Regions from separate parts of the Pseudomonas sp. WS 5071 genome, predicted to be linked through region 2. Evidence: predicted binding sites of a transcription regulator. Region 2 holds the regulator's gene; the other holds the start of a gene.
What was found. Region 2 encodes FliA, which starts transcription of late flagellar genes. Its sites were predicted from a motif close to CTAAAGTTTNNNNNNNNNNNGCCGNTAA; they were not measured.
Positions count from the first base shown of each region.

Region 1 (16,023 bases), on a different contig from region 2:
ATGTCCGGTTCGCCTGGCACCGGGTTTGGCGTGGTCACGCTGGTCAGCGCGCCAGCCGAATCGAAGACCATGGTCGAAGCGACCGGGTCTTTGGCGCCTGTGCCCGTCACGGGGCTGCCATCAGGGTTGCGACCATCAACAAGCGTGTAGGTTTTCCACGTGTTGGAATCCGTTTTCACCATGTACTGATCCATTTCGTGGGCGTTGCCCTGCGTGTCATAAATCGTGGTGGTGAATTTTTTGCTGTAGGTTTCGGCCTTCAGCGGATCGAACTTGTTGTCCACCTGATTAACCACATCACTGGTCGAATTCAAGTTGATGGTCGAGTCCACCGAGCCGCTTGCGCGTGGCGCGAGGTTCGAGGTGTCGATGCGCAGGTCAGTCAGTACACCGTTGACGATCTTGCCGTTGGCATCTACGCCGTAGCCCTGCAAGCGCGCAGTACCGTCGGTGTTGGTGACGTAACCGTCTTTATCGGCCTTGAACGTACCGGCCCGGGTGTAGCTCAGGGAACCGTTGTCGCTCAAAACAAAAAAGCCGTTACCCTGAATACCCATGTCGAGCAGGTTGCCGGTGTTGTTGATGGCACCCTGACCGAAGTTTTGCGAAACGTTGGCCAGATTCACACCGCTGCCGATGGTCTTGCTGCCAATGCCCAGCTTGCTCGCCGAGTAAATGTCCGAGAACTCGGCACGGGACGATTTGAAACCGGACGTTGCGACGTTGGCGATGTTGTTGCCGGTAACGTCGAGTTGTTTGTTGGCCGCATAGAGGCCGCTAAGGCCGATATTAAAAGACATGTTGCACTCCTTAAGGCTTGTAAGTCGGCTTAGAGGCCAATGGTCTGGACTTTGGACATGCCGATGCTGCCCAGACCTGCAAGATTGAGCATGATTTCACCACCGGTTTTGCTCAGCGTCACACTGTTGACCGTGGCGGGCAGGTAGGTGGTGAGTGCCGTCGTACCCGTGTCCGTTTTGGACGATGCGGTGAAGGTGTAATTGCCTTTGGGCATCAACTCGCCATCATCATTTTTGCCGTCCCAGGTGAAATCGACGTTGCCCGCTTTCTGGGCGCCCATTTCGATGGTCCGTACCACTTCGCCATCCGCATCAGTGATCTTGATAGTCGGCTTGGCGTCCGCGTCTTTAACCACCACGGTGCCGTTGAACGGCTTCTCGCTGGCGGTATCCACCAGTGCTTCACTGGTTTGCACGATCACCGAACGCCCTACCAATGAGGACGCCTGCAACGCTTGCGAAGACTGCAAGCCGCCGGTGATGGCGTTCACCGAATCGTTCAGGGTGGTGATGCCTTCCAGGCTGCTGAACTGGGCCAACTGCGCGACAAACGCGGTGTTGTCCTGCGGGTCCAGCGGGTTCTGGTTTTTCAACTGAGTAACCAGCAATTGCAAGAACGCATCCTTGCCCAGCGACTTGCTGCTGCCCGCCACTGCCTTGGAAGCCGCCGTAAGGCTGGTGTCCGTGGCTTTGGCCTGGGCAGAGTTGGCCAGCACCTGATTGAGGGTCTTGTTGCTGACGGAATCGGTCACACTCATTTGCGTCGTTCCTTATCACTGACCGAGGGTCAGGACCTTCTGCATCATGGTTTTGGCGGTGTTCATCATTTCTGCGTTGGTCTGGAACGAACGACTGGCGGAAATCATGTCAGCCATTTCTTCAACCACGTTGACGTTGGGGTAGTACACATACCCTTTGGCGTCAGCAGACGGATGGTTCGGCTCATAGCGGGCTTCGAGGTTGCTCTGGTCTTCAACCACGCCCAAGACGTGTACGCCCTGCCCGGCGGCGTCCTGATTCTGAAACAGCGAATCGCCCGTACCGTTTTGCGCGCCCTGAAACAGGGTGGCAAACACCGGGTGACGGGCACGGTAAGTCTGGTCGATGCTCGACGACACAGTTTCGGCGTTGGCAATGTTACTGGCGACGGTGTTCAGGCGCGTGGTCTGGGCACTCATGCCGCTACCGGCAATATTGAAAACACTGGCTAGAGACATGGATTACTCTCCGCGCAGGGCTGATACCAGCCCTTTGAATTTGCTGTTGAGCAGGGTAAAGCTGGCCTGGAAGTTGACCGCGTTCTCTGCGTAATTCGATTGTTCGAGCTGAGCATCTACCGTGTTCTGGTCGATGGAGGGTTGCATCGGCGTGCGATACAGCAACGACTCGTCGCCGCTGCTCAAACCCTGAGCTTCGATGTGACGGCTGTTGGTCATGTTCAAGGCAAAGCTGCCGTTCTTGTTTTTGTCAGTCTGTGCCGCAAGCACAGACGCAAAATCCAGATCCCGAGCTTTGTAGTTCGGGGTATCGGCGTTGGCGATGTTGTTCGCCAGCACTTCAGCGCGCTGGGCGCGAAAGCCAAGGGCTTGCTCATGGATACCGAGCGCTTTATCGAAGCTGATGCTCATGTCGGAAAACCTTTGTGGGCTGACCTGAAGATGTGGCTCAGGTCTTTCATGCTCTGGATAGAGCAAACCCCGTGCCAGTTTTCAGATCCCCGTATTTCAAGGCTTTGCGCGGTGCCGGGACGCGGCAATGCCAGAAAAGCGGCAATGGCTGTCCGCCGACTGCCGCTTTTCTGCCGCTTTGTTGCACGGGACACCCACACGGCGTCCCTACAGCGCGAAAAAAACGGGAGCCTTGCGGGCTCCCGTGATTGTTACTTGGCCTGGTAGATGATCCCCGGGCTGCACTGGATCATCTGGTAATGATCCGGCAATCCGTTCAGCGCTTCCGAAGCGCCAAGGAACAAGTAACCACCTGGCTTCAAGGTGCTGTGAATGCGCAGCAGGATGTCTTTTTTGACCTCTGCCGAAAAATAAATCAGCACGTTGCGGCAGAACACCATGTCAAATTTGCCTAACCCGGCGTAGCTGTCCAGCAGGTTGAACGAGCGAAACTCAACGCGGTTTTTGATCGGTGCCTTGATCACCCAGCGCCCCGGCCCTTTGGGTTCGAAGTAGCGCTGCAAGCGTTCCTGGGACAGGCCACGGCCAATCGCCAGGCTGTCGTACTCGCCAGTCTTGCAGTTATTGAGCATCAGACTGGACAGGTCGGTGGCCACAATCTGCACCCCCGCTTTCAACTGCCCAAGGTTGCTGCGTTCAAACTCATCAATGGCCATCGACAGCGAATACGGCTCCTGCCCCGAGGAGCACGCTGCCGACCAAATGCGTAAACGTTGACCCGGATTGGCCTTGGTCAGCTCAGGCAGGACTTTGTTTTTCAGCACTTCAAAGGGGTAAGTATCGCGAAACCACAGGGTTTCGTTGGTGGTCATTGCGTCGACCACCTGCTCACGCAACCCGCTGCGGGGTTGGCTTTGAATGCGCTGAATCAGCTCACCCAGTGATTTGATACCTTGCTGCTCCATCAGCTTGTTGAGTCGACTGGAAACAAGGTACTGCTTGTTCTCCCCTAGCAAAATGCCACAGGCTTTTTCCAGGAAAACCCGGAACTGCTCAAAATCCAAATTAGCCGTAGACAAATGATCCTGCCTCTATAAATCGTGTTGACCGCCAAGGACTGAGCCCTCAGCTGTGGTCTGCTTCTTTGATCCGGTCAACGACCCGGGACGCCAGGTCATCGGGGCGGAATTTTGCCAGAAAGTCATTGGCACCGACTTTCTTGACCATCGCCTGGTTGAATACCCCGGACAGCGAAGTATGCAGAATGATATGTAAATTTTGCATGCGCGGATCGCCACGGATCTCAGACGTGAGGGTGTAACCATCCATTTCGGGCATCTCAATGTCCGAGATCATCATCAGAAACTCTTCTGACGGGTCCTTGCCCTCGTCCACCAGTTTGCGCAGGTATTCCAGCGCCTGGCGACCGTCGTTAAGAGAAACCACTTCCACGCCCACCGTTTGCAGGCAACGTGACACCTGCTTGCGCGCCACCGACGAATCATCGACCGTCAATACCCGCAACGACACGGCCTTGGTTTGGGTCTCAACATCGACCACACCGTGGGAAATGATTTCCGACGATGGCGAAACCTCTGACAGGATTTTTTCAACGTCAATGATTTCGACCAGTTGATTGTCCAGCCGCGTCACCGCCGTCAGGTAATGGTCACGCCCGGTGCCCTTGGGCGGCGGATGAATCTCTTCCCAGTTCATGTTGACGATGCGTTCCACCGAGCGCACGAGAAACCCCTGGGTCTTGGTGTTGTACTCGGTGATGATCACAAACGGGCTGCTTTGGTCTTTGAGTGCACCCGCGCCGGTGGCCATGGCCAAGTCCAGAATCGGAATAGTCGCCCCCCGAATATTGGCCACACCGCACACCACAGGATGGGATTTTGGCATCACGGTCAGCTTGGGGCATTGCAGCACCTCGCGAACCTTGAACACGTTAATCCCGTACAGCTGTGGCCCATCCAGGCGAAACAACAACAGTTCCAGGCGGTTTTGCCCGACCAGTTGAGTGCGCTGGTTAACCGAATCCATCACCCCAGCCATACACGGTTCCCCTTAAAACTTTAAGTTGCGACGCACATTGCCCGGTAAACGGCACGGGCTTTGCTATTTATCGGCCATGAATGCAAAAACGACAATTTCTTGCCACCTGCCGATCCTCCAGACGCTGCGCCTTCGCGGTGCACGGGTGCTTGCGACGATTTGCCTGATAATCGCTGGCACGCAGTCCTACGCCGATGGATTTACTTCTCCTACCCAGCTTATCGGCGTGACCCAAGGCTTTCTTGAATTCACTGTCGAAGACTACCTTGCCACTGGTCAGATAGAGGGCCGCTACGAGATTCAGGTTAATAACCTCGATCCACGCTTGCGCCTGGCCCAATGCGACAAGGAATTGACAGCCACCCTCGAAAGCCCGGCGCAACCCATGGGTCGCGTGACGGTGCGCGTGCGCTGTGAAGGTAGCTCACCGTGGACCATTTTTGTGCCGGCACAGGTGAAGTTATTCCGCGAGGTCGTGACCGTCACTCACCCCCTCAAGCGCGGCATGATCATCAGCTACGACGATGTGGTGCTGCGCGAGCGCGATGTTGGCCTGATCACTCAGGGCTACATGACCGCGGTTGAACTGGCAGTGGGACAAAAACTTCTGCGACCCATGGTCACCGATCAGGTGCTGACCCTGACGCATCTGGAGCAAGCGGCCGTGGTGCGCAAGGGTGATCAGGTGGTGATCAATGCCCGTAGCGGGACCTTGACGGTCAGAATGCCGGGCGAGGCGCTGTCCGACGGTGGGCTCAGCGAACAGGTACGGGTGAAGAACCTGAACTCCAAACGGGTCATCAAGGCGCGGATTACCGGGCCGGGGCAAGTTGAGGTGGCCTTGTAGGACAGTTGGCATACGACTCTCAACTTTCCTACACTGTCGCTTGACGCAGATCAGTACGGGCTTGCGTCGCCGTATGATTAATCGTGCCTAAAGTTTTCTCGGGTATGGCCGAAAACATGGCAAGCGTCCAAATACCCAGAGGTTTTCCATTATGGTCATCGACTTCAGTCGTCTTAACAACGCCGCGCCGTTAACCGGCAGCACGCGCAGCAACGCCAGTCAGGAAGCAGGCAGCGCTACGCAAGCAGCCCCTGCCAAGAGCGAACAGGCGGGCGTCAATGCCCCGAGCGGGGAATCTGTGCACCTCAGTCATGAGGCACAACAATTGCAAAAAATCAGCGATTCGCTGCGCGATCAACCGATTGTCGACAAAAGCCGCGTGGCTGAGTTGAAACAAGCCATTGCCGATGGCACTTACACCGTCGACAGCAATCGGGTTGCCAGCAAACTGCTTAACTTGGAAGCCCAGCGCTAGCCCTCGCGGCAAGCGCCAGGCTTTTGGACGCTTAAATTCCAGAGCCAGCCATGCACGACACGACTTTATTGCAACTGATCAACGACGACTTCGCCCCTGCCGAGAAACTTCTCGCCTTGCTGCAGGACGAAACCATTGCCCTGCAAGGGCGCGACATGTTGGTGCTCGAAGACATTCTGGCGCGCAAACAGTCGTTGATCATTCTGCTCGATCAGCATGGTCGCAAGCGCAGCGAAATTCTCGCGGGCCTTGGCTTGCCGGCCAACCGCAGCGGGCTTGAGCAACTGGCCAGCCACTCGGACCTTGGCCCGCAACTGCTGGCCCAAAGCGACGCATTGAATCAGGTGCTAGCCGATTGTCAGGCGGCCAACGTGATCAACGGTCAGGCCATCCAGACGCAACAACTCATCACGGCCAATCAACAGCGCATCTTGCACGGCGGCGAAGCCCATACGCTGTATGACGCCCGCGGCACCACTGCACTGGTCAACAAACCACGCGCTTTCAGCCAGGCGTGAGCCCGTGTGACCGCACTATCCTAACGACGCAACATACTGGCAAAATGCCTCCTTTTTGCGTGTTGTTGTATTTTGTCTGGAGATTGATGAACCGTGTCCCATGCTGAAGATGCTCCGCAGCCTCCCAAGGTGCTCACTACACCTTTGGAAATTTCCGCACATTTGCGGATGCTACAAGAGAGCCATGACCCGCTGATCATCACCTTCCACGAGCGCAGTCAGCGTTTTCAGAGCTACCTGGTCGAAGTGGATCGCGAGTCCGCGACCCTGGCTTTTGACGAAATGATCCCGCGTGACGGTGAGCGTTTCCTTGAGGCCGGTGAGCCGTTTCGCGTGGAAGGCTTTCATGACGGTGTTCGCATTGCCTGGGAGTGCACCACGCAACTGACCATTGACGACAAAGACGGCCACCGCTGTTACCACGGCGCTTTGCCGACCGAGATCGTCTACCACCAGCGCCGCAATGCGTTCCGCGCAGCCCTCAAGCTGGCGGATCTGGTAACGGTAAAAGTGGATGGCGACAAGATTAAATCCGCGCTTGAAGGCAAGTTGCTGGATGTGTCAGCGACGGGTTGTAAATTGCGGTTTGAAGGCGACATCAGTGAGCGCCTGCAACTGGGGCAAGTGTACGAACGCTTCAACGCCGCCCTGCCCTTCGGGCCCATGACCACGCCCGTGGAGTTGCGCTACCTGCATTTTGAAGAACGCCTCAACATTACCTTTGCCGGTATGCGCTTTCACAATATGAGCGGCGGCGTTCAGCGTCAGGTCGAGCGTTTTGTGTACCAATTGCAGCGTGATGCGCGACGGTTCGATAAAGACGACGATTATTGAGGCCTGGCCCTCTCCCAATGGGAGAGGGCACAACATGCACCTTGACTCACACCTGCCGCGGATCGGCCTCTTCTGCCTCCGGGAGAGGGGCTTCTGGGGCGTGTGGTTCTACCGTCGGCTCTGCGGTGTCCTGCATCTGATCCTGCACCACTTGCTCATCGACCCGAGGGTCAAGGGCCGCTACCAATGGCGAGCTGGACATGCTGTCCGGCATGGCCACGTGTTGCAGCGGCGCATCGTCGACCTGATGCAGATTGGTCACCGCATTCGGGCGAATGCGCCACACCAGCACCAGGCCAGTCAGGCTGAAAAACGCGTAAAGCATCTGACTGCCCAACACCTTCATCAATACCCCCGCCACCAACGGCCCAATACTGGCCCCGATACCGTAGGTCACCAGCAGCATCGCCGTCAGTGATACCCGGCGGTCTGCTTCCACGTGGTCATTGGCAAACGCCACCGCCAGCGGGTAGATGCAAAACTGCACGAGCGCGCTCAACCAGCCCGCGACGAACAGCACTTGCAGAGGCACTGAAGGCAGGATCGCCAGCGGCAGCGACACCACCGCCAGAATGAACGCGAACACGCGAATCAGCAGCGGTCGGTCATAGCGATCGGACAACCAGCCCAATGGCCATTGCGCCAGCAACCCGGCAAAAATGCAGCACCCCATGTACAGGCCGACCAACTCGGTGGACAAGCCCTGCTGCGTGGCATACAGCGGCGCCAGGCCGTAGAACGACCCCACCAGCAACCCCGCACCCAATACGGCGATCAATGATTGCGGGACACGTTTGATAAAGAACTTCGGGTCCATCGGCGCGGGGTGCAGCGGCGCCGGGTGAATGCGCCGGGTCATGGCCACAGGCACCAGACACAGTGCAAAACACATCGCCACCAGCATCAGCAATTCCGGGCCGAGGGCCGGGTGTATCACCAGAATCAGTTGCCCGAGCACCAGGCCCAGGTAGGACGCAATCATGTACAGACTGAAGACCACACCGCGCTGCTTGGCGTCTGCCTGTTCGTTGAGCCAGCTTTCAATGACCATGTACTGGCACATCATGCCGAGACCGACGATCACCCTCAGCAGCAACCAGATCGGCAGCCAGTCGGTGAGGCCGTGGCACAGCACGGCGGCGCCGACAATCCCGGCACACGTGGCATACGCGCGGATATGCCCCACCCGCGCAATCAATCGGTGTCCAATTTTGCCCCCCAGCACCAGACCAAAATAGTTGGCCGCCATGAGCGCACCGATCCACAGGCCGTCGACATTGTCGGCTGCCAGGCGCAGGGCGAGGTAGGTACTGAGCAAGCCCGAGCCGATCAACATCATCAGCGAGGCGAAATATAACGCTTTAAAAGACTTCCAGATTTGGCGCATCGGCGTTCCCCGCGACTCCATGCAATGGCATGCGAACTGCCCGGTGGCAGCCCGCATGCAGCAGGTTCAAACGGTTGAGCCGAAGCCTGTGCCGTCTGGACGATTAAGCCTGAGCCGCTAACACGCGGCGTTCCCAGGGTGTGATTTCATCAAAGAAGCTGGTGAGCTCCATCGTCTTGGACGCAATGTAACCTTCGATGAACTCCTTGCCGAACAGTTCCTTCGCCAAGTGACTGCGTTTCAGACGCTCCAGAGCGGCATGTAAGGTACATGGCAATGACAATGCGTCCGGCACCTCGAATTCCCCCTGAATCGCAGCAGTCGGCTCCAACTGATTTTCGATGCCGTGCAAACCCGCCGCGAGGCTGGCGGCAATCGCCAGATACGGGTTGGCGTCGGCACCCGGCAAACGGTTTTCGACACGCCGTGCCACCGGCGAACTGGCCGGGATGCGCAGGCCCGCCGCCCGATTGTCATGGGACCAGCACGCATTGTTTGGCGACGCATAGGGGTGACACAGGCGCTGGTAGGAGTTGACGTTCGGTGCGAACAACGCCGTGAAGTCCGCCATGCCTGCCTGTTGCCCGCCGATAAAATGGCGGAAGGCAGCGGTTGGCTGACCCGCCGCATCACTGAACACGTTACGCCCGATGCCCAGTTCGACCACGCTCTGATGAATGTGCATTGAGCTGCCGGCCGTTTTCGCCAGCGGCTTGGCCATGCACACCACCGTCAGGCCATGCTTGAGCGCAACCTCTTTGAGCAGGTGCTTGAACAGGAAAGTCTGATCGGCCAACAGCAGTGGATCACCGTGCAGCAAGTTGATCTCGAACTGGCTGACGCCCATTTCGTGCATGAAGGTGTCACGGGGCAACCCCAGCGCGGCCATGCATTCATAGACGTCATTGAAGAACGGGCGCAGGCCGTTGTTGGAACTGATACTGAACGCCGAGAAGCCAACTTCTCGGCGACCGTCCAGGCCCAGCGGCGGCTGGAACGGCTGGGTCGGGTCGGTGTTGGGCGCAAACACAAAGAATTCAAGTTCTGTGGCGACCACGGGTGCCAGGCCGCGGGCGGCATAACGGGCGATCACGGCTTTGAGCTGGCCACGGGTCGACAGGCGCGAACTTTCGCCCGTCAGCTCGTCGGCATCGCAAATGGCCAGCGCGCGGGGTGTTGCGCTCCACGGCAGGCGATGGATGTGCGCGGCATCCGGCACCAGTGCCAGATCGCCGTCATCGCTGCCATAGAACCGCGATTCGGGGTATCCCCCCATGATGCATTGCAGTAGCACCCCACGGGCCATCTGCAAGCGTCGCCCTTCGAGGAACCCTTCAGCGGTCATTACCTTGCCGCGGGGCACGCCATTCAAATCGGGCGTCACACATTCAATCTCATCAATGCCGGTCAGTCGCTGCGCGAGTGAACCCTGGCCATCGGTCGTCATGACTCTTTCCTTGTTGTTGTACAAGCCGCGAACGGCGACCCGTACAAAATACGCATCACCTGTTCGGGATTTCAAGCGCACGTGGGTCAATTCCCTGAAATCCTGCGCTTGGCTCACTAGGCATTTACGGCGCAAGCCATTAGGGTGGCGATTCTACTTTTTCGCGCAGTGCCCGTTATGCCTAAAGACGACGCCCACTTAATCACCGCCCACGATGTCGCCCGGCACGCCGGGGTCTCGCGTTCGGCGGTTTCGCGCACGTTCACCCCGGGCGCCAGTGTCTCGCCCCACACCCGCGACAAAGTGATGGCCGCCGCGCAGGCACTGGGTTATCAGGTCAATTTGATCGCCCGCACGATGAACAAGGGCTATAGCAACTTTGTCGGCGTAGTCACCGCCGGCCTCGAAAGCCCGTTTCGTGCCAGCCTGCTCGGTCCGATAACGGACGCCTTGAATAAACAGGGGCTGATGCCGCTGCTGATGAATGCCGACGATCCCCAGCAACTGGAGCAATCGCTGCACCAATTGCTGAGCTATCAAATCGCCGGGGTGATTCTGACGTCGGCCTCGCCGCCCCTGTCGGTGGTGCAGCATTACCTCAAGCATCACATCCCGGTGGCGATGATTAACCGTGGCCACGAGCTGGAAGGCGCCGACGTCATCGGCAGCGACAACCGTGGCGGCGGTCGTCTGGCGGCACAAACCCTGCTGGCCAGCGGTGCCAGGCGTCCCGCGTTCATCGGTCAGGGCCAGCACAACTTCAGCAGCCGCGAACGCTGGCTGGGGTTCAGCGAACGCCTGGCCGAGGCGGGTATCACCCCTGTGGCGGTGCAAGACGCGGCCCCCGGCTATGACGGCGGACGCGCAGCGGTGTGCCATTTGTTCAATACCGGGGTTCGGCCAGATGCCTTGTTCTGCGCCACCGACATGCTGGCGTTGGGGGCGCTGGACGGCTTGCGCCTGGGGTTGAATTTGTCAGTGCCCAAGGACGTGCAGGTCGTCGGTTTCGACGATATTCCTCAAGCGGCCCACTTGGCCTATCACCTCACCACCCTGCGTCAGGACAGCCAGGCATTAGCCAGAAGTGCCGTGGCGGCCATTATCGCCCGTCGGAAAAATTTTCAGTTGCCGACGCCGCACAGCTCTATCCCGGTCACGCTGGTCAGACGCAGCAGCACATTGGAATAATTATTTTATTTTGAGCTTGAATTGAATTTTTATTTCGTGTTGTATGACCCCAACAGTGAGTCGTCCCCTGCCCTCTCTCTCCTGCAGCCGGACGATTCACTTTTTTAGAAGCCTGATTGCACACGTGTGCAAACTTGAGGATGTCAGCATGCCCAACAGTCTCTCTGCCCTTCTGCCGCCCGAATCGCTCGACCTCGACGAGCGTTACCGGCACGCCCAGCGCATCGCCGTGCAGGCGGCTCAGTTGGGGCTCGACTACTACCGCCAGCGCGCCAGCCTTGAGGTCAGCCACAAAGCAGGCGTGGGGCAAGACGTGGTCAGCATCGCGGACCGCGAACTGGAAGACTTCATCAAACAGCAACTGACTGAACATTTCCCCCAGGACGGTTTTCTGGGTGAAGAAACCGGCGGCAGCGAGTTGCAGGCACGCTGCATCTGGGTGGTTGACCCGATTGATGGCACCAGCTGCTTCGTGAACGGTTTGCACACCTGGTGCGTGTCGATTGGCCTGCTGGTCGATGGCGAACCGTGGCTGGGCGCAGTCGCTGACGCCAACCATGACGAGTTGTTTCACGCGTGCCGGGGCCATGGCGCCTTTGTGAACCAGACCCGCATCGAAGTGAACCCTGCCACTGACCTGACGCAGGGCGTAACCGGTGTCGGTACCTCTCACCGACGCGGCAAAGAGCACTTTTTGCCTTTTCTCAAGCAGCTACTGGATGAAGGCGGCATGTTCATTCGTAACGGTTCGGGGGCCTTAATGATTGCCTATGTCGCCGCAGGACGCCTGCTGGGCTACTACGAAACCCACATCAACAGTTGGGATTGCCTCGCCGGGTTGGTGCTGGTGCGCGAAGCAGGCGGGCAATGCAGCGACTTTCTACGCGACGGCGGCCTGACCGAGGGCAATCCGTTATTGGTGGCCGCACCACAGCTCTACCCGGCGCTGGCGAACCTGATAGGTCCCTCGCTAACGGCTTGATACATTGCGTTGCCTGACCTGGAACCGGCCGTGCCTGCAAGGCGCGGACTGAAAAACAATAAACAGGAAACCTTGCACCATGACTTCTCTGCTCAATGCCTTTAAGGCTGCGCCTGCCCGGCAAGGACCGGCTACCCCGGATATGGATCGGTTCAAGCGGTTGCGCTGGCAAACCTTTCTGTCGATGTCCCTGAGTTACGCGCTGTTCTACGTCTGCCGCCTGTCGTTCAACGTGGTCAAGCCCGCACTGGTCGCTAACAACCTGCTCAACCCCACCCAACTGGGCATCATCGGCTCGGCGCTGTTTTTTGCCTACGCCATCGGCAAACTGGTCAACGGGTTTCTGGCCGACCACGCCAACGTGCGCCGCTTCATGATGCTGGGCCTGCTGCTCAGCGCCATCGTCAACGCCTGCATGGGCCTGACCACCAATACTGTCATTCTGACTTTGATCTGGGGCCTGAACGGTTGGGCGCAGTCGATGGGCGTCGGACCGTGCGTGGTCTCGCTGTCACGCTGGTACAGCGACAAGGAACGCGGCACATTTTATGGCTTCTGGTCGATTGCCCACAGCCTGGGCGAGGCGTTGACCTACGTGGCCGTGGCCGCCGTGGTGGTGACGTGGGGTTGGCAATATGGCTACGGGCTGGCGACCTTGATGGGGCTGGCCGGGCTGGCACTGATTTTCTTTTTCATGGCCGACTCGCCGCAAAGCTGCGGTTACCCACCCGTGCACCATGAAGCGCAAACACCCACACCCGACCACTCGCCCGCCCCCAGCATCTTCAGCAAACAATTGGCCCTGCTGAAAAACCCGGCCCTGTGGCTGCTGGCACTGGCGTCTTGCCTGATGTACATCGGTCGTTACGCAGTGATCTCCTGGGGGGTGTTTTTTCTGGAGAACGCCAAGGCCTACAACACCCTGAGCGCCTCAACCCTGATTTCCATCACCGGGGTGTTCGGCATCATTGGCACCGGGCTCAGCGGCTTGATCTCCGACCGTTTCTTCAACGGCAAACGCAATGCATTGGCAATGATATTCGGCTTGATGAACACCCTGTCACTGAGCGCTTTCCTGTTCGTCCCCGCCGGGCACTACTGGCTGGACGCGGTTTCGATGATGTTTTTTGGGCGGGCTCATGGCCACTGACATTGCGGCCAAAAGTGCTGCGGGTGCCGCATTGGGCATGATTGGCATCGCCAGTTACGCAGGGGCCGCCGCCGGGGAAATTCTCACCGGGGTGTTGATCGAACACGGCACCACCGTGCTCGGTGATGGCAGCAAGGCCTACGACTTCCAGACGCTGTCAATTTTCTGGGTCAGCGCCTCCCTGATCTCAGTCCTGATGACGGCCCTGTTTGCCCTGCACTTGCAAAAACGCCAGCCGCCGACTTTGCCAAAGCGCGAAGAAACCCTGGTGCCTGTGCAGCCCTAACAGCCTGTTGATTTTGAAACAAAAAGTGACATACCCCTGAAACATTCACCCTGCATAGTTGGCAAATGCCAGCAAGGAGTTGTGTTAACCAAGCCCTGACACCCCCTCGTATTTGTCTTGGATCTAACAACAACAATAAATGAGCTAACAAGATGACTAACCCATTGAATACGCCCCAAAATGCACACGTGTGCAAACCTGCACTGAACAAAGGATTGCTGGCCGCCCTGTGCTTCACCGCGATGGAAGGTGGCCTGTTGTTAATGCCGGCGGCCGTTCAGGCGCTGGAACTGGATTACCAACACCAGTACAACGAAAAGGAACGCGATCACACCGACAAGGTGATGATCACCCAGGCACTGGATAACGGCCTGGCGTTCTCTTTCCAGTTCGTCGCCAGCCCGGCCGAGAAGAGCAATGGCCAGCCGGGTCAGCCGTTTGAACACATGACCAAGGACTCCCTCAAGGGCAAGGTCAAGTACTCGCACAAACTCACCAAGCATTTGAAATTCAAACCCAAGTTCACCTATTCACAAGGCAAAGATAAAAAGTCCTACAAACCTGCACTGAAGTTCCCGTATGAACTGGGTTACGGCTTCTCAGCCACGCCCGGCTACTACTACAAAGTCACGACCTACAAAAACGGCAACGAAACCAAACGCGACAACGTCTGGTCGCTGGGTGGCAAATACAAGACCGAGCACATGTCCATCGGCGTGGCGCGCAAAGAGATCTACAGCAACCAGATCGCCTTCGATGGCAAGAAACGAAACTACAGCAACAAGCTGTATATCGACTACAAGCTGACCCACTCTTTCACCCCGTACGTTGAAGTGGCGGACGTCTACGTCGACAAAAACACGGACGAGCGTCAGGCCCGCTATCGCGTGGGCTTCAAATACAAATTCTGACCGCGTCCCGCCCTTCAAACCTTGCTGGAGACTGTGAATGAACGTTTCTCTCTCACACTTTGCCCGTCTGGGCGCCCCGCTATTGAGCGTCGCTTTGAGCCTGACCACACCGTTGACGGCATACGCTCAGGACAATGGCCACTACGTGCTTGAAAAAGCCGTGCAAGTCAGCCGCCATGGCATTCGTCCGCAAACCGACACCGCCAAACTGGTAGACGCCACTCAACGCCAGTGGCCCACCTGGCTGGTGCGCGATGGCGAACTCACTGGCCACGGCTATCTGGCCACCAGTTTGATGGGCGCCTGGCAAGCCGAACAGTATCGTCAGGCCGGTTTGCTGCCAGCGGGCTGCCCAAAAGACGGCACGCTATACGCGGTTTCGAGCCCAAAACAACGTACCCGCGCCACCGCAGCGGCGTTGATGGACGGCATGTTCCCCGGCTGCGGCGAGAAACCCAATGCCAGCGCACAGTCCCACGATCCGCTGTTTCAGACTGACAAGATGGACTTCGCCCGCGTCGATCCGGCCATCGCCAAAGCTGAAATCCTCAAAGCGCTGGGCGGCGACCTGCAAGCTGCAAAGGCCCGCCTGAAACCCGATATGGACTTGCTCAAAGCCGCCGCGTGCATTGAGGGCAAACCGTGCCCGTTCTACGACGCTGAATGGGTCATCAAGCAAAACGATGAGGGGCGCCTGAAAATCAAAGGGCTGGACAAGGCCTCCTCCCTGGGCGAAACCTTCCGCCTGCAATACAGCGAGGGCAAACCCTTGAACGAGGTGGCGTTCGGTCACGCGGCAGACGCCAAACAGGTGATGGCGCTGACCCGTTTGCACCGCGCCAAATATGACTTCGTCAACGACACGCCACACATCGCCAAACGCGGCGGTTCGCAACTCATGAACCAGCTGCGGCTGGCGCTGGAGCAAGGCACGCCACTGGAGCAGGCCGATCCGCTGGGCAATCCACCTGCGGCACCGTTGCTGGTGATCGTGGCCCATGACACCAACCTCTCGCAATTGCGCACCATGCTCGGGTTTCACTGGACGCTGGGCGAGTACCAGCCGGGCAATATCCCGCCCACCGGCACCCTGGCATTTGAACGTTACCGCGACGCAGACAGCGGCGAGCGCTTCATTCGCACCACGTTCGTGACGCAAAGCCCGGATCAAATGCGCAATCTCACGCCATTGACAGCCGACAACACGCCACTGCAAACCGACTTCAATATGCCGGGCTGCAAACTCACCCGCGTGGGCACCCTATGCCCACTCAACGATTTTGCCGAGCACCTGAATAAGGCCATCGACCGCACAGCCCTGACCGCGTATCGCTATCCCTGACGACGGTGGCGCAGGCTGCGACGCGTCGTTGCCTGCGCCAGCGCACACAAATGCCGCGCATCCTATTTCGGCCGACTAAACTCTGTCGCCAATTGTGTCCTGGATGAACCAGCAGGTTCCCCTGCGCAGCGTTGCCAAAAGGAAATCTCATGAAACACTCTGCGTTCTCT
Region 1 is NZ_JAAQWY010000020.1:46,162-62,184, reverse strand. Features, by position in the region: gene flgE (flagellar hook protein FlgE) at 1-800, opposite strand, end outside; gene flgD (flagellar hook assembly protein FlgD) at 830-1,558, opposite strand; gene flgC (flagellar basal body rod protein FlgC) at 1,574-2,017, opposite strand; gene flgB (flagellar basal body rod protein FlgB) at 2,021-2,428, opposite strand; gene cheR (protein-glutamate O-methyltransferase CheR) at 2,680-3,507, opposite strand; gene HBN61_RS13755 (chemotaxis protein CheV) at 3,554-4,486, opposite strand; gene flgA (flagellar basal body P-ring formation chaperone FlgA) at 4,563-5,333, shown strand; gene flgM (flagellar biosynthesis anti-sigma factor FlgM) at 5,485-5,808, shown strand; gene HBN61_RS13740 (flagellar protein FlgN) at 5,859-6,326, shown strand; gene HBN61_RS13735 (flagellar brake protein) at 6,420-7,160, shown strand; gene HBN61_RS13730 (MFS transporter) at 7,207-8,547, opposite strand; gene HBN61_RS13725 (glutamine synthetase family protein) at 8,651-9,892, opposite strand; gene HBN61_RS13720 (LacI family DNA-binding transcriptional regulator) at 10,172-11,182, shown strand; gene HBN61_RS13715 (inositol monophosphatase family protein) at 11,331-12,164, shown strand; gene HBN61_RS13710 (MFS transporter) at 12,244-13,314, shown strand; gene HBN61_RS22665 (hypothetical protein) at 13,304-13,600, shown strand; gene HBN61_RS13705 (oligogalacturonate-specific porin KdgM family protein) at 13,753-14,511, shown strand; gene HBN61_RS13700 (histidine-type phosphatase) at 14,549-15,853, shown strand; gene HBN61_RS13695 (histidine-type phosphatase) at 16,003-16,023, shown strand, end outside.
Region 1: a site for FliA is predicted at 5,421-5,448, ahead of flgM (flagellar biosynthesis anti-sigma factor FlgM). Genes of this name have one in related genera too.

Region 2 (16,023 bases):
TGGGCTGGGTGTTGGGCGCCGCCCTGATGCTGGTGCTGCCGGCGATTACCGCGCTGCTGGTGGTCAACATTGCCTTTGGCGTTATGACCCGGGCGGCACCGCAGTTGAACATCTTCGCCATCGGCTTTCCGCTGACGCTGGTGCTGGGCATGGTGATCCTGTGGATCAGCCTGGCGGACATTCTCAATCAGTATCAACCGCTGGCCAGCGAGGCCTTGCAGTTCTTACGTGATCTGGCACAGGCGAAATAGCCATGGCCGAAAGCGAGAGTGGCGCCGACAAAACAGAAGACCCCACGGAGAAACGAAAAAAGGACTCCAGGGAAAAGGGCGAAATCGCACGCTCTAAAGAGCTGAATACGCTCGCCATCATGCTCGCCGGTTCAATCGGCCTGATCATCTTTGGTGGCGCGCTGGCGCAGGACATGATGGAAATCATGCGCTACAACTTCAGCATCAGCCGTGAAGCGTTGCTCAACCCGGACTCCATGGGCGCCTTCCTGCTGCATTCGGGCAAGATCGCGCTGATTGCGCTGCAACCTGTGCTTATCACCCTGCTGATTGCCGCGCTGGTGGGGCCGATTGCGCTGGGGGGCTGGTTATTCGCGGCGGGCAGCCTGGCGCCCAAATTCAGCCGCATGAACCCCGCAGCGGGGATCAAACGCATGTTCTCGGCCAAGGCGCTGGTTGAACTGCTCAAAGCGCTGGCCAAATTCTTCATCATTTTGATCGTGGCCTTGTTGGTGCTTAAGGCCGACATCGACGACTTGCAGCGCATCGCCCATGAACCGCTGGAACTGGCGGTGATCCACAGCCTGCAAGTGGTGGCGTGGAGTGCGTTGTGGATGGCCTGCGGGTTAATCCTGATTGCCGCCGTGGACGTGCCCGTGCAGTTGTGGGAAAGCCACAAAAAATTGCTCATGACCAAGCAGGAAGTGCGCGACGAACACAAGGACCAGGAAGGGCGCCCGGAAGTCAAACAACGGATCCGCCAGACCCAGCGCGAGATGAGCCAGCGGCGCATGATGAGCGCCATCCCGGATGCGGATGTGATCATCACCAACCCGACCCACTTCGCCGTTGCCCTCAAATACGACCCCGAGAAAGGCGCTGCGCCGATGCTATTGGCCAAAGGCAGCGACTTCCTGGCGCTGAAAATCCGGGAAATCGGCGCCAAGCACGACATTCTCTTGCTGGAATCGCCAGCGTTGGCGCGTTCGATCTACTACTCCACCGAACTGGACCAGGAAATCCCCGCCGGCTTGTACCTGGCCGTGGCCCAAGTGCTGGCGTACGTCTACCAGATCCGCCAGCATCAGGCGGGCAAGGGCAAGCGGCCTGATCCGCTCAGCGACCTGCCCATCCCGCCGGATTTGCGGCGCGATGAGTGACGTGTTTTTCTGCAGATTTAGAGTTGAGTCTCTCTAATCCTCGCGCCGGTGTTCGCAACTTTCGTGCTTCTATGGACTTCAGGTAAGTGACTCATTCTGACTGTCACTTTTCGAGGTGTTGTCACTGCATGTGCTTGGCTTATAGGCGTGTACTCAGGTACTTCATCCCGAGGCGCGCGCTGTATTTCAGAGGCCAAACTTTCATAGTCCGGAAGCGATGATTGTCGACTGTGTCGGGGCGAAAATTGAAAGCCGGAGGCACGGGGTTGATAGGGAGGAGGGGGGTCGATAGGTATGTTTGCTTCCACATTGTCCAGTGAGTCGAGTGAGCTGAGTGAGGCTCGACTCGACAGTCCACGAAAACCTTGGCGGCTCGCACGTGCGCCCATCGTCATGGAGATAGCACCGAGCGTCGCGCTGGTGCCAGCCATGACTGTACCCAGCCGTGTTCCCGGCACTCTTGCTGCAAGGCTGCCATACAGCACCCCAAGCGACCCGCTAAAATAAGCAGCCAGCGCCGGGCCGCTTGTGCGGGCAGGGCTACTGAGGGCAAGGGCTATGCCTCCCATCGATGAAGAAATACCCTGGACAGCCAGGAGGTTTTTCCAGGAGGTGATAAAGTGCCCTGACGGGTCGCGATAGTTGATCGGATTGTTCAGGCAGTAGCTGTAGCAATTGATCCCGCCCTTACCAAACGGGCTCCAACTGTCCGGGCTGTTAAAGCGCATCAACACGGGATTAAACGCCCGGTACCCGTTGCCCAATAAATAATGCCCAGTCACCGGGTCTGCGCACTCCCCGTTAAACCCCAAAAGATGCTCATTGGCGCCCGCGGTTGGATGGTGTCCATAGGGTGAATACGCCATTGCCCGTTGTTCTGTACTGCCCACCGTATGCAGCACGGAGTGCTGCGTGTCGGTGGCGAGCAGAGTGCTGGCGGATGACGTTGCATCACGGCTATGTAGCGCAAGCAACTGGTCGCCGTGCTGCAGGATGATGTGTCGCACCTCGCCCTGGATCTGCGTGGCAAGCCGGTTTTGCCGATAAAAGCGTTGGCGTGTCGCCTGTGGATGGGGCAGTAGCCCCGTCAGCCGATCAAGCGGGTCGTAGTGATAACTGCACAGCAGTGCTTTTTTCATGGAAGCTCTCGCGCGCGTGGAGGAATGCTTGATGATGAGCGCGAGCAGGCGTCACGGGTACTGGCAGTTCTATCAGGTGGTCACCCTGTCAATGTTGCCAGTAGTCGGTTTGCCCAAACCTGCTTAACTAGGGATAGAGCGCGCCCTGGCGTTTGTTGACCGGCAATGGAGATGCGCGATGCCTATTGAGTTAACCCTGATTCCTGATGCGTCTGTCAAAACCTATGCGTTGAGTGATGCCCACGGTTTGGCCATGGCCGAGCTGGTGGGGTTGTTTCCGGCGTTCCCCGCGCTGGAGGGCACGTTTGCGATTTTTTGGCTGGATCAGGCGCTCGATCAACATGTGGTGGGGTTCAGCACCGAGGGCGCCAACCTGCTGGCGGTGATTTCGCTGCCGACCGTGCCGCAGGGTTGTGGCCACGAGGCGTATTACGCCGCCGTGCTGGAGCGGTGCGAGAAAGAGCGCGAAACGATTTTGCGATTTTTGCGCAAGTCATTGAGTTCGGAAGGGATCAATGGGATCTGTGCACGCAGTTTTATCCTGTGCAACCTGGTGCGCCCGTTGAAGCTCGACAGTGTGCCGGTGTGGAAGGATCGGCCGCACACGCGGGACGGGCGCTGCGGGGATATTCTGATTGGCGGGCGCGGGTCGGAGCGCTATCAGCCCAACCGCAAGATTGATGTGGTGTTCGGGGCCAGCAGCAGTGCGTGCCTGGTTATTGATTTGGGGGAGTGGCGCTGGAATTGAACCCTGCGTGAGTGTGCGGGGTCGGGTGTCTGGCGTGTGCATGCGGTCGCGTCGGCCTGCAGCATTATCAGCCCCTTCAGACAGGTTTGCTGCTTGCTGCGCCTCTGCGCAGGCGCTTATAGTCCGCGCTCGCCCACATGGCGACCGGGTTTGGCGACTCGGAATTTAACCGTAGATGCAGAAACGTCATGAGTCTTTGCGCGTACAATCCGTGCGCTCTAGGACTTTATGGCGGTTGTGCGTGGGAGACTTTCGAGTCTGCCGGGTTTCTATGGTTAACCGGTTCGCCAACCCGCGCACAGCTGCCACCCCTTTGTTTGGCGACGAAAGGTGGCTTATGCCTCTAACCATTGGACTTTCCTCATGCTGAACGCTCCCTATATCCCGCTGACTGCCATCGATTGCACCATCCCCGCCTTACTGATTGACCGCAATGCTCCGCTGGACGTGCTTCATGCCAACGCCGCTGCACGCGTATTGGCCGTCACGCAGCTGATGGAAACCTTCGCCGCTCGCGATGTGGAAAACGCAGACGCGGTGGATCTCAAGCACCTGGCCACCACGGCCATGCTATTGCTGCGCGATGGGTGTGACCTGCTGGATGTGCTGGGGTGGCGGCTCAGGCCGGCGTAACGGCCCACCCCAAGCCCATGCGCGGGTGAGCGGCTATTTCACCCGCGCACGCCCGGTGCCTGCACCGGTCGTCAGTGGATCAGGGAGCAAGCGCGGGCGCTGGAATTCAGGGCTTTTTCATTCTGATGTGGCCATTTGCCAAAGTTGGAAGGGTTCTTGCAAAGGCAGGCTCCACGGCGCACATGGCGTCAAAAGTTTGCTAAAGGTTTCCCGCAATGTCATTGGATCGCTCTCAGTTAATCAACACCGCACGCAACGGTCTGACCGGTTTGGGTCAGGGGCAGTTGGGCGTGCCGTTGTTGTTGCTGGTGATGCTGGCCATGATGATGTTGCCTATTCCGGCATTCCTGCTGGATGTGTTTTTTACCTTCAACATTGCCCTGTCGATTGTGGTGCTGCTGGTCTGTGTGTACGCCTTGCGTCCGCTGGATTTCGCGGTATTCCCGACCATTCTGCTGGTGGCGACACTGATGCGCCTGGCGCTCAACGTGGCGTCGACCCGGGTGGTGATGCTCCACGGTCAAGAGGGGCACGGCGCCGCCGGTAAGGTGATTCAGGCCTTCGGTGAAGTGGTGATCGGCGGCAATTACGTGGTCGGTATCGTGGTGTTCGCGATTTTGATGATCATCAACTTCGTGGTGGTCACCAAGGGCGCCGGGCGTATCTCTGAGGTCAGCGCACGTTTTACCCTCGATGCCATGCCCGGTAAGCAAATGGCCATTGACGCCGACCTCAACGCCGGTTTGATCGATCAGAACCAGGCCAAGGCCCGCCGTCAGGAAGTCGCGCAAGAGGCTGAGTTTTACGGCTCGATGGACGGTGCCAGCAAATTCGTACGCGGCGACGCCATCGCCGGTCTGTTGATTCTGTTCATCAACTTGATCGGTGGCATGGCCGTCGGCATGTTCCAGCACGGCATGTCGTTTGGCGAGGCCGGTAAGGTCTATGCGCTGTTGACCATCGGTGACGGTTTGGTGGCGCAACTGCCTTCGCTGTTGCTGTCCACGGCCGCCGCGATCATGGTGACCCGTGCGTCGGGCTCCGAAGAGATGGGCAAGCAGATCAGCCGCCAGATGTTCGCCTCGCCCAAGGCGCTGGCGGTGTCCGCCGGGTTGATGGCCGTGATGGGCGCCGTGCCCGGCATGCCGCACTTCGCGTTCTTGAGCCTGGCCGCCGTCTCCGGTGGCGTGGCGTATTTGATGTGGAAGAAGCAAAACGTGGTCAAGGCTCAGGCGCTGCAAGAAGTTCAGCGCCAACAGGAACTGCTGCCGTCGCCTGCCCGTGCGCAAGACACCAAAGAGCTGGGCTGGGATGACGTAACCCCCATCGACATGATCGGTCTGGAAGTGGGCTACCGCTTGATCCCGCTGGTGGACCGCAACCAGGGTGGCCAATTACTGGCGCGGATCAAGGGCGTGCGCAAGAAGCTGTCCCAGGATCTGGGCTTTCTGATGCCGACCGTGCACATCCGCGACAACCTCGACCTGGCGCCCAGCGCCTACCGCTTGACCCTGATGGGGGTGATTCTGGCCGAGGCCGAGATCTACCCCGACCGCGAGCTGGCGATCAACCCCGGTCAGGTGTTCGGCACGTTGAACGGCATTACTGCCAAAGACCCGGCCTTTGGGCTCGAAGCGGTGTGGATCGAAGTCAGCCAGCGCAGTCAGGCGCAATCGCTGGGCTACACCGTGGTGGACGCTAGCACCGTGGTGGCCACGCATTTGAACCAGATCCTCTACAAGCACTCTCATGAGCTGATTGGCCATGAAGAAGTGCAGCAGTTGATGCAGTTGCTGGCCAAAGCCTCGCCTAAACTGGCTGAAGAGTTGGTGCCGGGTGTGCTGAGCCTGTCGCAGCTGCTCAAAGTGTTGCAGGCGCTGTTGGCCGAACAGGTGCCGGTGCGCGACATTCGTAGCATTGCCGAAGCCGTCGCGAACAATGCGCACAAGAGTCAAGATACCGCCGCTTTGGTCGCGGCCGTGCGCGTTGGTTTGTCCCGCGCCATCGTCCAAAGCATTGTAGGCGTTGAGTCTGAGCTGCCAGTTATCACGCTGGAGCCAAGGTTGGAACAAATATTGCTCAATAGTCTGCAGAAGGCAGGGCAAGGTCAGGAAGAGGGCGTTCTGCTGGAGCCGAGCATGGCTGAAAAACTGCAGCGTTCGTTGATCGACGCCGCACAACGCCAAGAGATGCAAGGCAATCCGGTGATCCTGCTGGTGGCCGGCCCGGTCCGCGCGATGCTGTCGCGGTTTGGCCGTTTGGCCGTGCCGAACCTGCATGTGCTGGCGTACCAGGAAATCCCTGACAACAAGCAAGTCACCATCGTTGCGACAGTAGGCCCGAACGGCTGAGGTTTGGTTTATGCAAGTGAAGCGTTTTTTCGCCGCCGATATGCGTCAGGCCATGAAACTGGTTCGTGATGAGCTGGGGGCTGATGCCGCCATTATTGGTAACCGCCGCATTGCCGGCGGTGTCGAGTTGACCGCTGCGCTGGACTACAAATTGTCTGCGCTGGCGCCCCGTGTGCCGAATGTCGAACTTGAAGAAGAGCTGCGCAAGACCCAGTCGCGCATCGTGTCGGCCCAGGCCGAGTTGAGCATGCGTGCCGAGGGCGAGTCGGATGTCAGTCGGCAGTTGTTTGCCGGTCTGCCCCTGACCGCTGCTGAGCCGCTGATTGAGCCGACCTTCGAAGAGCCGCCGCGTCCCGCCGCCCCGGCCGCGCCGAGCATGGATCAACGCGCCTTCGACACCATGCGCTTTGAGCTCAATGGGTTGCGCGAGTTGCTGGAAGTGCAGTTGGGCTCGTTGGCCTGGAATCAGTTGCAAGGCAGCAAACCGGCGCAAGCCAATTTGTGGCGCCGTTTGCAACGCATTGGTTTGTCCGGCCCGCTGGCCCGTGACTTGCTGGAGCAAGTGACCGAAATTGACGAGCCGCGTCAGGCCTGGCGCATGCTGTTGGCGCATTTGGCCCGCATGATCGCGACCCCTGAAGTCGAGCCGCTCGAAGACGGTGGTGTGATCGCCATGGTCGGCCCGGCCGGCATGGGCAAGACCACCACGCTGGCCAAGCTGGTGGCGCGTTATGTACTCAAGTACGGCGCGCAAAACATCGCGTTGGTGAGCATGGACAGCTACCGGATCGGCGCGCAGGAGCAACTTAAAACCCTGGGCCGGATCCTCAATGTGCCGGTCACGCACGTGGCGCCCGGCCAATCGTTGGGGCAAACCCTGGAGCCGCTGGTACGCAAGCGCGTGGTGCTGGTGGACACCGCGGGCCTGCAAGCCAGTGACCCGGCGCTGCGCTTGCAGCTCGAAAGCCTGGCGGGGCGCGGCATTAAATCCAAAAACTATCTGGTATTGGCCACCACCAGTCAGAAACAAGTGCTGGCGGCGGCGTACCACAGTTATAAACGTTGCGGGCTGGCCGGTTGCATCCTGACCAAACTGGATGAAACGGCGAGCCTTGGTGAAGTATTGAGTCTGGCCATCAGCCACGAGCTGCCAGTGGCCTATCTCACGGACGGTCCGCGTATCCCGGACGATCTCCATTTGCCGCGTCGTCACCAGTTGGTGAGCCGTGCGGTGAGTGTGCAAATGCAGGAAGAACCCAGCGAAGAGGCCATGGCCGACATGTTCGCTGATATCTACCACAGCCCTTCCAAACGGGTCGGCTGAGGCAGTGATGATTACGTTGGAATGTACCTACATTGATGGTCTGCACATCCTGTTCCCGTTGAGGAACCCGCAGCCAACCTGTGTAGCCGCGTCTAAGTAAGACAAGGTAAAGAAAGATCATGGGCAGCATGCATCCCGTACAGGTGATCGCAGTGACCGGCGGCAAGGGTGGCGTCGGTAAAACTAACGTTTCAGTCAACTTGTCGCTGGCTCTTGCCGAGCTGGGCAGACGAGTGATGTTGCTGGATGCTGACCTGGGGTTGGCAAACGTCGACGTACTGCTGGGGCTGACCCCCAAATACACCCTGGCCGATGTGGTCGAGGGCCGTTGCGAGCTACGCGATGTGCTGCTGCCTGGCCCTGGCGGGATTCGTATCGTGCCGGCGGCGTCGGGCACTCAAAGTATGGTTCACCTGAGTCCGGCCCAGCATGCGGGGCTGATTCAGGCCTTCAGCGAGATCGGTGACAACCTGGACGTGCTGGTGATCGACACGGCCGCCGGGATTGGCGATTCAGTGGTCAGCTTTGTGCGCGCTGCGCAGGAAGTGCTGTTGGTGGTCTGCGACGAACCGACCTCGATCACTGACGCCTATGCGTTGATCAAACTGCTCAACCGGGACTACGGCATGAACCGCTTCCGCGTGCTGGCCAACATGGCGCAGAGCCCGCAGGAAGGGCGCAACCTGTTCGCCAAGCTGACCAAAGTCACCGACCGCTTTCTGGACGTAGCCCTGCAATACGTGGGCGCCGTGCCGTACGACGAAAGTGTGCGCAAGGCTGTGCAAAAGCAGCGCGCTGTGTACGAAGCGTTCCCGCGCTCTAAATGCTCGCTGGCGTTCAAGGCCATTGCGCAGAAAGTTGACACTTGGCCATTGCCTGCCAATCCCCGTGGGCACCTGGAGTTCTTTGTTGAGCGCCTGGTGCAGCAAACCAATGTAGGTACGTCTCCATGACAGCAAGCGGCTATCGCATGTACAGCAAGTCATCGCGCGACAGTCAGTACGAGCTGATCGAACGCTACGCCCCTTTGGTCAAGCGCATTGCCTACCACCTGCTGGCGCGTCTGCCGGCCAGTGTGCAAGTTGAAGATTTGATTCAGGCCGGCATGATCGGCCTGCTCGAAGTCTCGACCAAATACGACGCCAGCAAAGGTGCAAGTTTCGAAACCTACGCGGGTATTCGCATCCGTGGCGCGATGCTTGATGAAGTGCGAAAGGGTGACTGGGCTCCCCGCTCGGTCCACCGCAACACACGCATGGTCAGCGACGCAATTCGGGCAATTGAAGCAAAAACCGGCTGTGACGCTAAAGATCACGAAGTTGCGGCCGAACTCAATTTAAGCCTTGATGATTATTACGCCATTTTGAATGACACCTTGGGCAGCCGCCTGTTCAGCTTCGACGACCTGTTGCAGGACGGCGAGCATGAAGGGCTGCACGAGGACGGCGCCAGTGCGCACCTTGAGCCGTCGCGGGACCTGGAAGACGAGCGTTTCCAGGCTGCGTTGGCCGAAGCGATCGCCAACTTGCCGGAGCGCGAGCGGCTGGTGCTGGCGCTGTACTACGACGAAGAACTCAACCTCAAGGAAATCGGTGAGGTGCTGGGCGTGAGCGAGTCGCGTGTCAGCCAGTTGCACAGCCAGTGTGCCGCGCGTTTGCGCGGGCGCCTGGCGGAATGGCGAGCGCGCTGATACGCCGCCGTCCACACGATTTACCCCCTGTAGCCGCTGCCGCAGGCTGCGATAAGGCCGCAAGACCTTCTGTCACAGACGGTCGCTGCATCCGCGTCGCGGTCGGCGGTGGCGGCTACAGGGTTAAGGTTTACTGAATTGATTGAATGGCGCGCCCAGGTGCTGGGCGCGTTTTAAGACTGCTTGGAGGTCGAATTGGACAAGAATATGAAAATCCTCATCGTTGATGATTTTTCGACGATGCGGCGGATCATTAAAAACCTGCTGCGTGACCTGGGGTTCACCAATACCGTCGAGGCCGATGATGGCACCACGGCGATACCGATCCTCAATCAAGGTCATATCGACTTTCTGGTAACGGACTGGAACATGCCGGGCATGACCGGCATTGATCTGCTGCGCCACGTGCGCGCGGATGAAAAACTCAAGCACATGCCCGTGCTGATGGTGACTGCCGAAGCCAAGCGCGAGCAAATCATCGAAGCGGCGCAAGCCGGTGTTAACGGCTATGTCGTCAAGCCGTTCACTGCCTTGGCACTCAAAGAGAAGATCGAAAAGATCTTCGAACGCATCGGTTGATCGACTCGCCACGGGGGCGTTATGGAGCATAAAGAGGCTAGCCAGGGCGATTTTGAATCGACCTTGAAAAAACATGCTCGCGAGTTGGTCGACAGCCTTGAAAAAGGCCAGTTTGGCGACGCTGTGCAGCTGATTCACGAATTGAACCAGACCCGCGACCGGGGCCTGTACCGCGAAGTCGGCAAGCTGACGCGCGAGCTGCACAGTGCAATCGTCAACTTCCACATTGACCCGCACATGCCGCAAGCCGAAGAAGTGTCGCAGATCACGGATGCCACGGAACGTTTGTCGTATGTTGTGCGTTTAACGGAAGCGGCGGCCAACCGCACCATGGACCTGGTGGAGAACAGCACGCCCGTGGTCAACAGCCTGGGCGCCGAAGCCAAAACCTTGAGTGCGGAGTGGGGGCGCTTCATGCGTCGCGAGCTCAGTGCCGAGGAATTTCGGGATCTGGCGCGCCGGGTTGACGGTTTTCTGACGCGTAGCGAAGAAGAAAGCCACGTGGTCTCCGCCAACCTGAACGATATTTTGTTGGCTCAGGATTACCAGGACCTCACCGGTCAAGTGATCAAACGGGTCACGCAGCTGGTAACCGAAGTTGAAAGCAATCTGCTCAAACTGGTGCTGATGGCCAGTCAGGTTGACCGTTTCGCAGGGATCGAGCATGACCGCGAAGCACTGCGGGCTGAAAATAATCCGCAAAAAAACCTGGCGCAGGGTGAAGGTCCGCAGATTCATGCCGATAAGCGTGATGACGTCGTGTCCGGTCAGGACGATGTAGACGATTTGCTTTCAAGTCTTGGATTCTAAGGAGCACGTACATGAGCTTCGGCGCCGATGAAGAAATCCTTCAGGATTTCCTGGTTGAAGCCGGCGAAATTCTAGAGCAGTTGTCCGAACAACTGGTCGAGCTGGAAAGCCGACCGGATGATGCCGACCTGCTCAATGCAATTTTTCGCGGTTTTCACACTGTAAAAGGGGGCGCCGGCTTCCTCCAGCTCAACGAGCTGGTGGAGTGCTGTCACATCGCCGAGAACGTGTTCGACATCCTGCGCAAGGGTGAACGGCACGTCGATTCGGAGCTGATGGACGTGATCCTGGAAGCGCTGGACGCGGTCAACGGCATGTTCAGTGAAGTGCGCGAACGCGCACCGATCACGGCCGCGACGCCGGAGTTGCTGGCTGCCCTGGCGCGTTTGGCCGAGCCTGCGGCGGCACAAGCTGCCCCGGTGGTTGAGCCAGCCGCCGTGGCGCCTGCGCCGCAACCGGTGGCCGAAGACAGCGGTGACATCACCGATAACGAATTCGAGCTGTTGCTGGACTCGCTGAATGCGGTCAAAGCTGAAGCAGCGGCTGGCGGGTCTGCGGTTGCTGCGGCGCCCGTTACCGCGCCTGGACAGTCGGCTTCATCTGCCCCTGCCAGCGACGAAATTTCTGACGCCGAGTTTGAGTCGTTGCTGGACCAGTTGCACGGCAAAGGTCAGTTTGCACCAGACGCCGTGGCTGCCACGCCTGCGGCTCAACCCGCAGAACCGGCCGCGACTGCCAGTAACGAAATCACCGACGACGAATTCGAAGCGTTGCTCGATCAGTTGCACGGTAAAGGCTCGTTCAGTGCCGATGCGCTGGATGCCTCGGCCTCCGTGGCGCCTGAGGCACCGGCGGCTGTCGCACCGGCCAACCCGGACCACATCACCGATCACGAATTTGAATCGTTGCTCGACGAGTTGCACGGCAAGGGCAAGTTCACCGAAGTCCCCGCCCAGCCTGTCGCGGCCAAACCCGCTGCGGCGCCTGCGGCAGCGGCCGCTGTGGCCAGCAAGCCTGAACCGGCAGCACGCCCGGTCGCCCCGGCCCGCGCGGCAGCGGCCCACCCGGACAAACCGGCCGCCTCGGAAGCGGAAACTACAGTGCGGGTCGACACGGCGCGCCTGGACGACATCATGAACATGGTCGGTGAGTTGGTGCTGGTGCGTAACCGTTTGGTGCGCCTGGGCCTCAACAGCAATGACGAAGCCATGTCCAAGGCGGTCTCCAACCTCGACGTGGTGACCGCAGACCTGCAAACCGCGGTGATGAAGACCCGGATGCAGCCCATCAAGAAAGTGTTCGGTCGCTTCCCGCGACTGGTTCGCGATCTGGCCCGTCAGCTCAAGAAAGAAATCACCCTTGAGCTGGTGGGCGAAGAAACCGACCTGGACAAGAACCTGGTAGAAGCCCTGGCCGACCCGCTGGTTCACTTGGTGCGCAACGCGGTCGACCACGGCTGCGAAACCCCGGAAGAGCGCGAAGCGGCCGGCAAGTCTCGCTGCGGCAAGGTAATCCTTTCGGCCGAACAGGAAGGCGACCACATCCTGCTGTCCATCTCCGATGACGGCAAAGGCATGGACGCCAATATTCTGCGCGGCATTGCCGTGAAGAAAGGCCTGATGGACAAGGACGCCGCCGATCGCCTGAGCGAGTCCGACTGTTACAACCTGATTTTTGCGCCGGGGTTCTCGACCAAAACCGAGATTTCCGACGTGTCGGGCCGTGGCGTGGGCATGGACGTGGTGAAAACCAAAATCGCCCAGCTCAACGGCTCGCTGAACATCTATTCGACCCTGGGCCAGGGTTCGAAGATTGTGATCAAGGTGCCGCTGACCCTGGCGATCATGCCGACCTTGATGGTGATGCTGGGCAATCAGGCCTTCGCCTTCCCGCTGGTCAACGTGAACGAGATTTTCCACCTCGACCTGTCGCGCACCAATGTGGTGGACGGCCAGGAAGTGGTGATTGTGCGCGACAAGGCGCTGCCATTGTTCTACCTCAAGCGCTGGCTGGTGGCGTCGGCTGCCCACGAAGAGCAGCGCGAAGGGCATGTGGTGATTCTGTCGGTGGGCACCCAGCGCATCGGCTTTGTGGTCGATCAGTTGGTCGGTCAGGAAGAAGTGGTCATCAAACCGTTGGGCAAAATGCTCCAGGGCACGCCTGGCATGTCGGGCGCCACCATTACCGGTGATGGCCGTATTGCCTTGATTCTGGATGTTCCGAGCATGCTCAAACGCTACGCCGCACGGCGTATTTGATTCTGGTGGAGCGGGGCGGTTGCGTCCCGCGCCGCCTAACGGAGTGTTTATGGTAGTCAAGGTCCTGGTGGTGGATGATTCCGGTTTTTTCCGCCGCCGTGTCTCGGAGATTCTGTCCGCTGACCCGACGATTCAAGTGATCGGCACCGCCACCAATGGCAAAGAGGCGATTGATCAGGCGCTGGCGCTCAAGCCGGACGTGATCACCATGGACTACGAGATGCCGATGATGGACGGCATCACGGCCGTGCGTCACATCATGCAGAAGTGTCCGACCCCGGTGTTGATGTTCTCTTCCCTGACCCATGAAGGTGCCCGCGTTACGCTGGATGCACTGGACGCCGGGGCAGTGGATTTCCTGCCGAAAAATTTCGAAGACATCTCGCGCAACCCCGAGAAGGTCAAGCAATTGCTGTGCGAGAAGGTGCACACCATCTCGCGCAGCAATCGCCGGTTTTCCGGCTATGGCGCTTCGCAGCCGCCAGCGCCGTCGCCTGCACCACGTCCGGCGGTCAGCGGTTTCGCGCCTGCGGCCACGCCTGCGTCCCCGGCACCGACCCGCACCACGCCGATTGCCAGCCGCAGTGCACCGGCGGCAACCCCGACTTCGCCAGCGCCCAAGCGCAAAGCCTACAAACTGGTAGCGATTGGCACCTCCACGGGTGGGCCTGTGGCCTTGCAACGGGTCCTGACCCAACTGCCGGGCAACTTCCCGGCGCCCATCGTGCTGGTGCAACACATGCCTGCAGCGTTCACCAAGGCGTTTGCCGAGCGGCTGGACAAGCTGTGTCGTATCAGTGTGAAAGAAGCCGAAGACGGTGATATGTTGCGTCCGGGCCTTGCGCTACTGGCGCCGGGCGGCAAGCAGATGATGATCGACGGCCGTGGCGCGGTACGCATCCTGCCGGGCGATGAGCGTCTGAATTACAAGCCGTGTGTGGACATCACCTTCGGTTCAGCGGCCAAGTCCTACGGCGACAAAGTGCTGGCAGTGGTGTTGACCGGTATGGGGGCCGACGGCCGTGAAGGCGCGCGCTTGCTCAAGCAGGGCGGCAGCAATGTCTGGGCGCAGGACGAGGCCAGTTGTGTGATTTACGGCATGCCCATGGCCATCGTCAAAGCCAACCTGGCGGATGCGGTGTACAGCCTGGATGACATCGGCAAGCACTTGGTCGAGGCGTGTCACTGATGGATGTACTGAGCCTGATCGGCATCATCATGGCCTTCGTGGCCATCATTGGTGGTAACTACCTCGAAGGCGGCCATCTGGGCGCGCTGGCCAATGGCCCGGCGGCCCTGATTGTGCTGGGTGGCACCATCGGCGCCGCGTTGTTGCAGTCGCCGCTGAGCGCGTTCAAGCGCGCCATGCAAACCGTGGTGTGGATTTTCTTCCCGCCGCACATCGATCTGGCTGGCGGCGTGGACCGCGTCGTCAACTGGAGCCTCACGGCGCGTAAAGAAGGCCTGTTGGGGCTGGAAGGCGTGGCAGATGCCGAACCCGACGATTATTCGCGCAAAGGCTTGCAATTGCTGGTCGATGGCGCTGAGCCCGAAGCCATCCGCAGCATTCTGGAAGTCGATTTCATGACCCAGGAGAGCCGCGATATCGAAGCCGCCAAGGTGTTCGAAAGCATGGGCGGCTATGCGCCGACCATCGGCATCATCGGTGCGGTGATGGGCTTGATTCACGTGATGGGCAATCTGGCCGACCCGACGCAGTTGGGCAGCGGTATCGCCGTGGCCTTCGTTGCCACTATCTATGGCGTGGCCAGTGCCAACCTGATTCTGTTGCCCATTGCCAGCAAGCTGAAGTCGATTGCCATGCGCCAGTCGCGTTACCGCGAAATGTTGCTCGAAGGCATTCTGTCGATCGCTGAAGGCGAGAACCCGCGTTCCATTGAGTTGAAGCTTCAGGGCTTCATGGATTAATGGAGAGTTTGCGCTATGTCCCGTCGCCGTCGGCAGCCTGAAGAACACGTCAATCACGAGCGCTGGCTGGTGTCCTATGCGGACTTCATCACCTTGCTGTTCGCGTTTTTCGTGGTCATGTATTCGATCTCTTCGATCAATGAAGGCAAATACAAAATCATCTCCCAGGCACTGGTGGGGGTGTTCAACGATGCCGAACGCACGATGAAGCCGATCCCGATTGGTGAGGAGCGGCCATTGACCACCCAGCCCGCCAAGCCTCTGGTCAAAGACAGCGAGCAGACGGATGCTGGCATCGGGCAGATCACCAGCGACCCGCTGAAAACCATTGCCGATGACATCACGAATGCGTTTGGCGACTTGATTGCGTCCAACCAGTTGACCGTGCGCGGCAATGAGTTGTGGGTCGAGATCGAGCTTAATTCCAGCTTGCTGTTTGGCAGCGGCGATGCGATGCCCAGCGATGTGGCGTTCAGCATCATCGACAAGGTGGCGGCGATCCTCAAACCGTTCGATAACCCGATCCACGTCGAAGGGTTTACGGACGACTTGCCGATCCGTACGGCGCAGTACCCCACCAACTGGGAACTGTCGTCAGCCCGTTCAGCGAGCATCGTGCGCATGCTCGCCATGCAAGGGGTCAACCCGGCCCGCATGGCGTCGGTGGGCTATGGCGAGTTTCAGCCAGTGGCCAATAACGCCACGCCCGAAGGCCGTGCACTGAACCGGCGGGTGGTGCTGGTGGTCTCGCGCAACCTGGATGTGCGCCGCAGCCTGACCGGCACCGGGAGCGCCCATGCCACGCCGGATGCAGCCTTGAAGCGGGCTGGCACACAAACTGCACCGCCGGTATCAACGCCGCCGGTTCGCGGGAATGCCGTCAATTCTCCGTCGCCGGCCCTTTAACTGAATGCCAATTCTCGGCCAGGGTTTTTTGCCGCCGGGAGGAACACGCTAATGAGAGTCTGGGCAGTAGCCAATCAAAAAGGTGGCGTCGGTAAGACCACCACATCCATTGCTCTGGCCGGTTTGCTGGCCGAGGCGGGCAAGCGCGTGGTGGTGGTCGACCTGGACCCCCACGGCTCGATGACCAGTTACTTCGGTTACGACCCCGATGCCCTTGAGCACAGTAATTACGACCTGTTCCTGCACAAGGGGCAGGTGCCGGAAGG
Region 2 is NZ_JAAQWY010000002.1:74,105-90,127, reverse strand. Features, by position in the region: gene fliR (flagellar biosynthetic protein FliR) at 1-251, shown strand, start outside; gene flhB (flagellar biosynthesis protein FlhB) at 254-1,390, shown strand; gene HBN61_RS01590 (RHS repeat-associated core domain-containing protein) at 1,408-2,529, opposite strand; gene HBN61_RS01585 (hypothetical protein) at 2,708-3,277, shown strand; gene HBN61_RS01580 (short-chain dehydrogenase) at 3,641-3,910, shown strand; gene flhA (flagellar biosynthesis protein FlhA) at 4,132-6,261, shown strand; gene flhF (flagellar biosynthesis GTPase FlhF) at 6,272-7,585, shown strand; gene fleN (flagellar synthesis regulator FleN) at 7,705-8,538, shown strand; gene fliA (RNA polymerase sigma factor FliA) at 8,535-9,275, shown strand; gene HBN61_RS01555 (chemotaxis response regulator CheY) at 9,483-9,854, shown strand; gene HBN61_RS01550 (protein phosphatase CheZ) at 9,876-10,664, shown strand; gene HBN61_RS01545 (chemotaxis protein CheA) at 10,676-12,922, shown strand; gene cheB (protein-glutamate methylesterase/protein-glutamine glutaminase) at 12,972-14,111, shown strand; gene HBN61_RS01535 (flagellar motor protein) at 14,111-14,851, shown strand; gene motD (flagellar motor protein MotD) at 14,867-15,757, shown strand; gene HBN61_RS01525 (ParA family protein) at 15,809-16,023, shown strand, end outside.